One region of the Nicoliella spurrieriana genome, then DNA from elsewhere that is predicted to be linked to it. Evidence: predicted binding sites of a transcription regulator. Region 1 holds the regulator's gene; the other holds the start of a gene.
What was found. The regulator CtsR, encoded in region 1, represses protease genes until heat stress. The targets are predictions, from matches to a motif close to TTGGTCAAAAAAGGTCAAANA.
Positions count from the first base shown of each region.

Region 2: a site for CtsR is predicted at 1,587-1,607, ahead of MOO44_RS01990 (ATP-dependent Clp protease proteolytic subunit). Genes of this name have one in related genera too.

Region 1 covers NZ_CP093361.1:976,905-980,315, reverse strand. Annotated here, with positions in the region: gene MOO44_RS05355 (ATP-dependent Clp protease ATP-binding subunit) at 1-1,480, opposite strand, end outside; gene MOO44_RS05350 (CtsR family transcriptional regulator) at 1,502-1,972, opposite strand; tRNA gene MOO44_RS05345 (tRNA-Pro) at 2,070-2,143, opposite strand; tRNA gene MOO44_RS05340 (tRNA-Pro) at 2,179-2,252, opposite strand; tRNA gene MOO44_RS05335 (tRNA-Arg) at 2,300-2,373, opposite strand; tRNA gene MOO44_RS05330 (tRNA-Leu) at 2,389-2,474, opposite strand; tRNA gene MOO44_RS05325 (tRNA-Gly) at 2,502-2,573, opposite strand; tRNA gene MOO44_RS05320 (tRNA-Thr) at 2,581-2,654, opposite strand; tRNA gene MOO44_RS05315 (tRNA-Leu) at 2,667-2,749, opposite strand; tRNA gene MOO44_RS05310 (tRNA-Lys) at 2,770-2,842, opposite strand; tRNA gene MOO44_RS05305 (tRNA-Val) at 2,858-2,930, opposite strand; gene serS (serine--tRNA ligase) at 3,169-3,411, opposite strand, start outside.
Region 2 covers NZ_CP093361.1:80,996-84,406, forward strand. Annotated here, with positions in the region: gene MOO44_RS01985 (KxYKxGKxW signal peptide domain-containing protein) at 146-1,309, opposite strand; gene MOO44_RS01990 (ATP-dependent Clp protease proteolytic subunit) at 1,664-2,272, shown strand; gene MOO44_RS01995 (hypothetical protein) at 2,578-3,144, shown strand; gene MOO44_RS02000 (helix-turn-helix transcriptional regulator) at 3,178-3,411, opposite strand, start outside.

The sequences.
Region 1 (3,411 bases):
GAATTCCAGTCCACTGGGCAACGACTTCAGCAATATCTTGACCGGTTTCGGTCAATTGATATTCACCACCATCAGCTTGTTGTTTTTCTTCAGCCGCTACCTTAACTGCAACTGTTTTGGCTTGTTGTCTAATTTCAACAGCGCGTTCAAAATCTTGATTTTCAATTGCCTGTTCCTTTTCGCTATCAAGTTGATTTAACTTAGCGCGATTAGCAGAAAGCTTTCCGCCCGAATGCTGATTAATTCTAACCTTAGCTGCTGCCTCATCCATTAAATCAATTGCCTTGTCTGGTAAGAAGCGACTTTGAATGTAACGACTGGAGAGTTCAACCGCCTTTTCAATTGCTTCATCAGTAATTTTAACATGGTGATGCTCTTCGTATTTAGGGCGAATTCCCTTTAAAATTTGAACCGTATCAGCGGGAGATGGTTCCTCAACCTGAACGGTCGCAAACCGTCTCTCCAAAGCCGTATCGGATTCAATGTATTTTTGATATTCATTCAAAGTAGTGGCACCGATCATTTGAATTTCACCACGGGCAAGTGATGGCTTCAAAATATTAGATGCATCAATTGCCCCTTCAGCACCACCAGCACCAACTAAGGTGTGAAGTTCATCAACAAATAGGATTACGTTTCCACTATCCTTAATTTCCTTGATGATCTTCTTAAGGCGGCTTTCAAATTCACCACGGTACTTCGTCCCGGCAACCAACGAACCCATATCAAGCATCATTAAGCGTTTGTCAGTCATGTCTTCTGGGACATCTCCATCAATGATTTTCTGGGCTAGGCCCTCAGCAATTGCGGTTTTTCCAACCCCAGGTTCACCAATTAAGACCGGATTGTTCTTAGTCCGTCGACTAAGAATTTGAATCACCCGTTTTACCTCGTCAGTCCGTCCAACGGTCGGATCCAAACGACCTTCACGTGCTACTTCAGTCAAATCAGTAGCTAAGGAGTCCAGGGTTGGGGTTTGCCCCTTAGGTGCATTTCGATCACCATTATTATTAAGGTAAGGATTCTTATTATTAGTAGTAGTCGTAGAGCCCATCTTTCTTAGGGTCACCCTTCTAACGATTTTAGCGTCAACACCCAAGTTAAATAGGATGCGAGTTGAAAGGCCCCCTGTAATCAAGGTTAATAATAAGTGTTCAGTTCCTACCTTATTAGAACCATGCCGCTTGGCAATCTGCCCTGCTAACGCTAATAAATCCTTTGCCTTAGGTGAATATGGTAAGTAAGAAGAACTATCTAAGCCCTCAACGTTTCCAAATCCAACCGTTCTTTCGATTTCTGAACGAATATCTTCTTCCGTAATTTGCAATTGAGCCAAAACATTGTATGCGATTCCGTTCGGTTCTAAAGCTAGTCCCAAAAGTAAGTGTTCACTACCAACTGATTGGTGTCTAAAGTTTTTTGCTTGTTCTTGTGCAAGTACTAATACATTGCGTGCGCTAGGTGTAAATACATTATCCATAAAATGCCTCGCTTTCCGATTTTAATCCTCAAACCTGAGATGATTCAATACTGACGATAGAATCTGTGCCCGAAGGCGATTCGCCATCATTGTATCGTTATTAATCATTAAACTATCCTTATCAATTGCTGCCAGGATAATTCTGGCTTCCTTACTGGAGAGCAGTTGACTATGATACAAAGTTTTAACAATTGAACCACCGTCCCTTTCGGAAATACTAGAACCAATTATCGCTAATAAAGAATCTAATACTTCTATATTATCTAATAATTTTACCTTTTCGATTCGAATATATCCACCACCACCACGTTTACTTTCTACAACGTAGCCATTTTGAATTGTGAATCGAGTCTTAATAACGTAGTTAATCTGTGAAGGGACAACATGAAAAAGTTCAGCAACCTCTGAACGCCGAATCTCAATTTGACTAGTTTCAGCTAAAATTTGCTTTAAATATTTTTCAATAATATCTGAAACATTCTTTGATTGCATATCTTCATCTCATCTCTGACTAATCTTGACTATTATTATAGGAAATTAACCAATGAAATAAAAGCATTTTGTTTTATTATTTTTGGGGACAAAAAAATCGGGAAAACAAGATTCGAACTTGCGACCTCTGCGTCCCGAACGCAGCGCTCTACCAAGCTGAGCTATTTCCCGATGTTTTTGTACTATTAAATTAAAATGAAACTAGATCGGGAAGACAGGATTCGAACCTGCGACCCCTTGGTCCCAAACCAAGTGCTCTACCAAGCTGAGCTACTTCCCGATGTTTGAATTAACTAAATATCAATAATAGTTAGTTAAAATAAAAAATGCACCCAGTAGGAGTCGAACCTACAACCTTCTGATTCGTAGTCAGACACTCTATCCAGTTGCGCTATGGGTGCAAAATAATATTAAAATGCCGAGGACCGGGATCGAACCGGTACGGTTATCACTAACCGCAGGATTTTAAGTCCTGTGCGTCTGCCAATTCCGCCACCCCGGCAGGCTATTTATTTTTTATAAAATAAAAAGCGGAAGACGGGATTCGAACCCGCGACCCCCACCATGGCAAGGTGATGTTCTACCACTGAACTACTTCCGCACAAAAATGCCGACTAGACGATTCGAACGCCCGACCTCATCATTACTAGTGATGCGCTCTAACCAACTGAGCTAAGTCGGCAAATTGGTAAAGTGCGGGCGAAGGGACTCGAACCCCCATGTCCAAAGGACACTAGAACCTAAATCTAGCGCGTCTGCCAGTTCCGCCACGCCCGCAAAATATATTAAAATGTTAATGAGCCGTGGGAGGTTCGAACTCCCGACCCTCTGATTAAAAGTCAGATGCTCTACCGGCTGAGCTAACGGCTCGTGAAAATAAAAAAATGGAGGATACAGGGCTCGAACCTGTGACCTCCTGCTTGTAAGGCAGATGCTCTCCCAACTGAGCTAATCCTCCGAGGTCCTAAATGCTTATTAACTTAAGCAACTATTTAATAATATCAAATTAGCAACTCAATGTCAACAACTTTTTTGTTTTTTATTTTCGCCATTCATCTGAAAAGCAATCAGTAAAAATCAACAAAAACTAGTATATAATAAATCATGATAAAAAGCTACCCCTTTTTGCAAAAAAAAATAAGAATCATGATCGTTAGACCTGATTCTTACCATTTAAACGTTGTTATAATAACGTTTTAGAATAAATCTTGTTTTTCGATTTTTTTCATTCCATGCATGTATGGTTGAAGTACTTCTGGAATGTTAACCGTTCCATCTTCATTTTGGAAGTTTTCCAAGATGGCTGCAACTGCCCGACCAACTGCTAATCCAGATCCGTTTAAAGTGTGCACAAACTGTAGCTTTCCACTTTCATCACGGTATTGAATCTTAGCACGCCGTGCTTGGAAATCAGTCGTATTGGAACAACTGGAAATTTC
Region 2 (3,411 bases), 810 kb from region 1:
CATAATAATAAATATAAGCTAGGATTTCACGCTCCTCTTTAGTTAAGTAGGATAACCTATAAAGAATGATTTAATCACTAGTGCTCCTATGATTAAATCATTTCAGGGTTTAGTCATAGCAACTCCTATCATTCAAGTTAGTAAACTAACTCAACTGACTATATTTGGTTTTATTAACCTTATATTTATTTAGTACTTCTTTATAACGCTTATTCGCTGCTTTTAATTTCTTATTAAGAGCAACCCTGGCCTTACTACTTTTAGATTTTTTAACTGCCCTTCTAGCTTCTTGAACTTGCTTTTTAGACCGCTCGACACTTTTTTGGGACTTTTGGTAGGCCCGTTTAATTAACTTAGCTTGTGATTTAGCAGAATTAGATTTACTTGTGTCCGTCACTGAAGATGCGCCGCTAGAGCTCGATGTGTTTAATGATGAATCACTATTTGTAGCATTAGAAGACACAGTGTTCATAGCATTAGAAGTGTTATCAGAAGAAGTGGTAGAACCCAATGATGGATTTAATTGTAATAACTGCCCAATCTCTGTCGATTTACTAGATATAACCCCTTGACTAACGAGATCACGAGTCATTCTTGAAATTCCTGAAGTTTCATAACTAAATGTATCACTAATCGTACTTGCACTATCATCAGCAAAACCAACAATCACCTTGTTATAAGAACTAACTGTATTGGACGCTGCACTTGAAAATGAAGCATTTGAAGACCTTGATGGATCGGCATCATATACTGAATCAGCATAAGATGCCATATCTGAAAGAGAATCATAAGCTGAATTCAAGGATGATTTAATTTGACTATTTTCACTCATCATAGAAGTTTCTGCTGCTGATACTTGAAAGAAATTAGATACAGCAGCCGAATATTCGGAAGCAGTGATTGATCTAGGAGTATCATCTTCATATGATTGATAAATAACAGACCCCAGCTCTTTATCTAAACTCTGATATTTAGAATAATTAGAATCGGCGACTGAACTATAAGCTGACGCTAAACTATCTACGGCATTAGATGCACCACCATAAACACTATTAGCATAATACTGTGGGTACGTAGTTTCATCATCATAATAATCGCCATTAGCCATACTACCCGGATTTGCAGATAATTGTGCATAAGTAGGCAAAGTACTATCTGCATGGGCAATTGGAGTTGTGTAAGAATTAATCTCATAATTAGATATCCCGTATCCAACCGTTACCAAAGTCGCAGTTGTGATCAAAGCAACCACCCATCTCTTACCTGACTTATATAGACGGTAATGTTCTTTATTAGTCTTATTACTCATAGTTATCTCCCCCAAGGTTATTAGTATGAACATAATAACACTAATTAAGATAATTCAATAATTTTATAGATAAAAAATAAATCCACAATTGATAATTAATTATAAATATAGTTCAATTTCAAAACCAAATGCAATTTATGGAATAACAAACAATTAACTATCCTTAGGTATGATTAGCATCCCTATTCTTAATCATAGTTAATATGTTTTATGCAGATTTAAATCTATACCGATTCTCAGGTACTTTGTTTTTCACTTTCTTACTTCACGGGCAAATGTTTTGACCTTCACTGACTATTAAGATAGAATTTAAATAGTTAAATTAAACAAACCAATATTAGGGGGACAATTATAATGAACTTAATCCCAACTGTTATTGAGCAATCCGCCAATGGCGAAAGAGCTTATGACATTTATTCTCGTTTATTAAAAGACCGGATCATTATGTTATCAGGTCCAATCGAAGATAACATGGCAAACTCAATCATTGCCCAATTATTATTCTTGGATGCCCAAGATTCTGACAAGGATATTTACCTATACATTAACTCACCAGGTGGTGTGATTACTTCTGGAATGGCAATCTACGATACGATGCAATTTGTTAAGTCAGATATTCAAGTCATCGTTATGGGAATGGCTGCTTCAATGGCCAGTGTGCTTGCTTCATCCGGTACTAAGGGGAAGCGATTTGCATTACCACACGCCCAAGTTATGATTCACCAACCATCTGGTGGTGCCCAAGGGAAACAAAGTGATATTGAAATCGCTGCCGAATCCATCTTGAGTGCTAGAAAGATGTTAAACAAGATTTTAGCTGCAAATTCCGGTCAAACGGTTGCTAAGGTTAATCGTGATACCGATCGTGATAACTACTTAACTGCTGATGAAGCTGTTAAATACGGATTACTTGATGGCATCATGACTAACAAGAGCGAACAAGACAAGGATTCTAAAAAATAATTAACCTTCTCATTATGTTGGTTAATCAATTTAAAATCAGTAGTCATTTAGCTGGCTACTGATTTTTTTGTCCATAAAAAGTGGGCTTAAAAAATAAGCCCGGCTTAATCATTGGTTTATCAGTCTTTTAAGCCAATTTGTAACCTTAAATAAGCCAACAATCTAACGTTAAACTTCCCTTGGAAACTACCATTTATTTAAGGGGTTTGATATGATGCCAATAATAAATTGCACAATTTACTATCTTAATCAAAACGGATCAATTTATTTCAAACTAATTCAATCTTTAGAACGGGGCGTTAATAATGGAAACCATAATCAATAAAATTACCTTAAATCTAAAAGTGTCGCGCACTATTATCAAATGGTGGTCAATTGTAGCGATTTTATTATTCATAATTGCTATGATGGTGGGGTTATTCAATTCTGACAATGTAAATCATTTGATTACATTTCCAACAGCAGATTCATTAATCACGGCAATGAAGAATGGCCTAAGAATAATAATTATTTACCTAATCCTTTCATTCATTCCAGTTTCATGGCCAACCAAAACGGTGTGTTTCATTAGCACCGCAATCGTTTTCAGTGGCATCGGTTCAATCATTGCGGGATTTTCATTCAACCATACCGTTAATGCTCTAGTTAGTATTATTTTCAATATCAACTACCTAATACTAGTTTATACAATTGCTACTATCTCAATTCAAACCATTAATAACGTTAAATACCAGTCAAATCATCACTACATCTTGAAGTGGTTTAATTCACTTAAGCATTCATTGGGCAGTACGTGGTGCCCATTGATCGTTACGATGGTAATCTATTTTATATTAATGGCAATTACTCCCATTCCAGTAACGCCATTTTAACGTAATAGTTAATACTATCCATCAACTCATTTTTCATTTGAGTTTTTTAAATGTGAATATAATCAAAACCCCATAATCAAGAACAATCGCTCTAAACAGGGCTCCAACGTAAGTAAAAGCGGCGATTTCAAATCCCATTCGAGATATCTTTTCTATTTGTAAAGCAAAAAAGAGTGCGGTTATCACAAATAAGAATATAAATGAAAATGGAAGTGTATTTTTGATTGTGATTTTATTATTCGAATGATAAACATATATGGAAAAAAA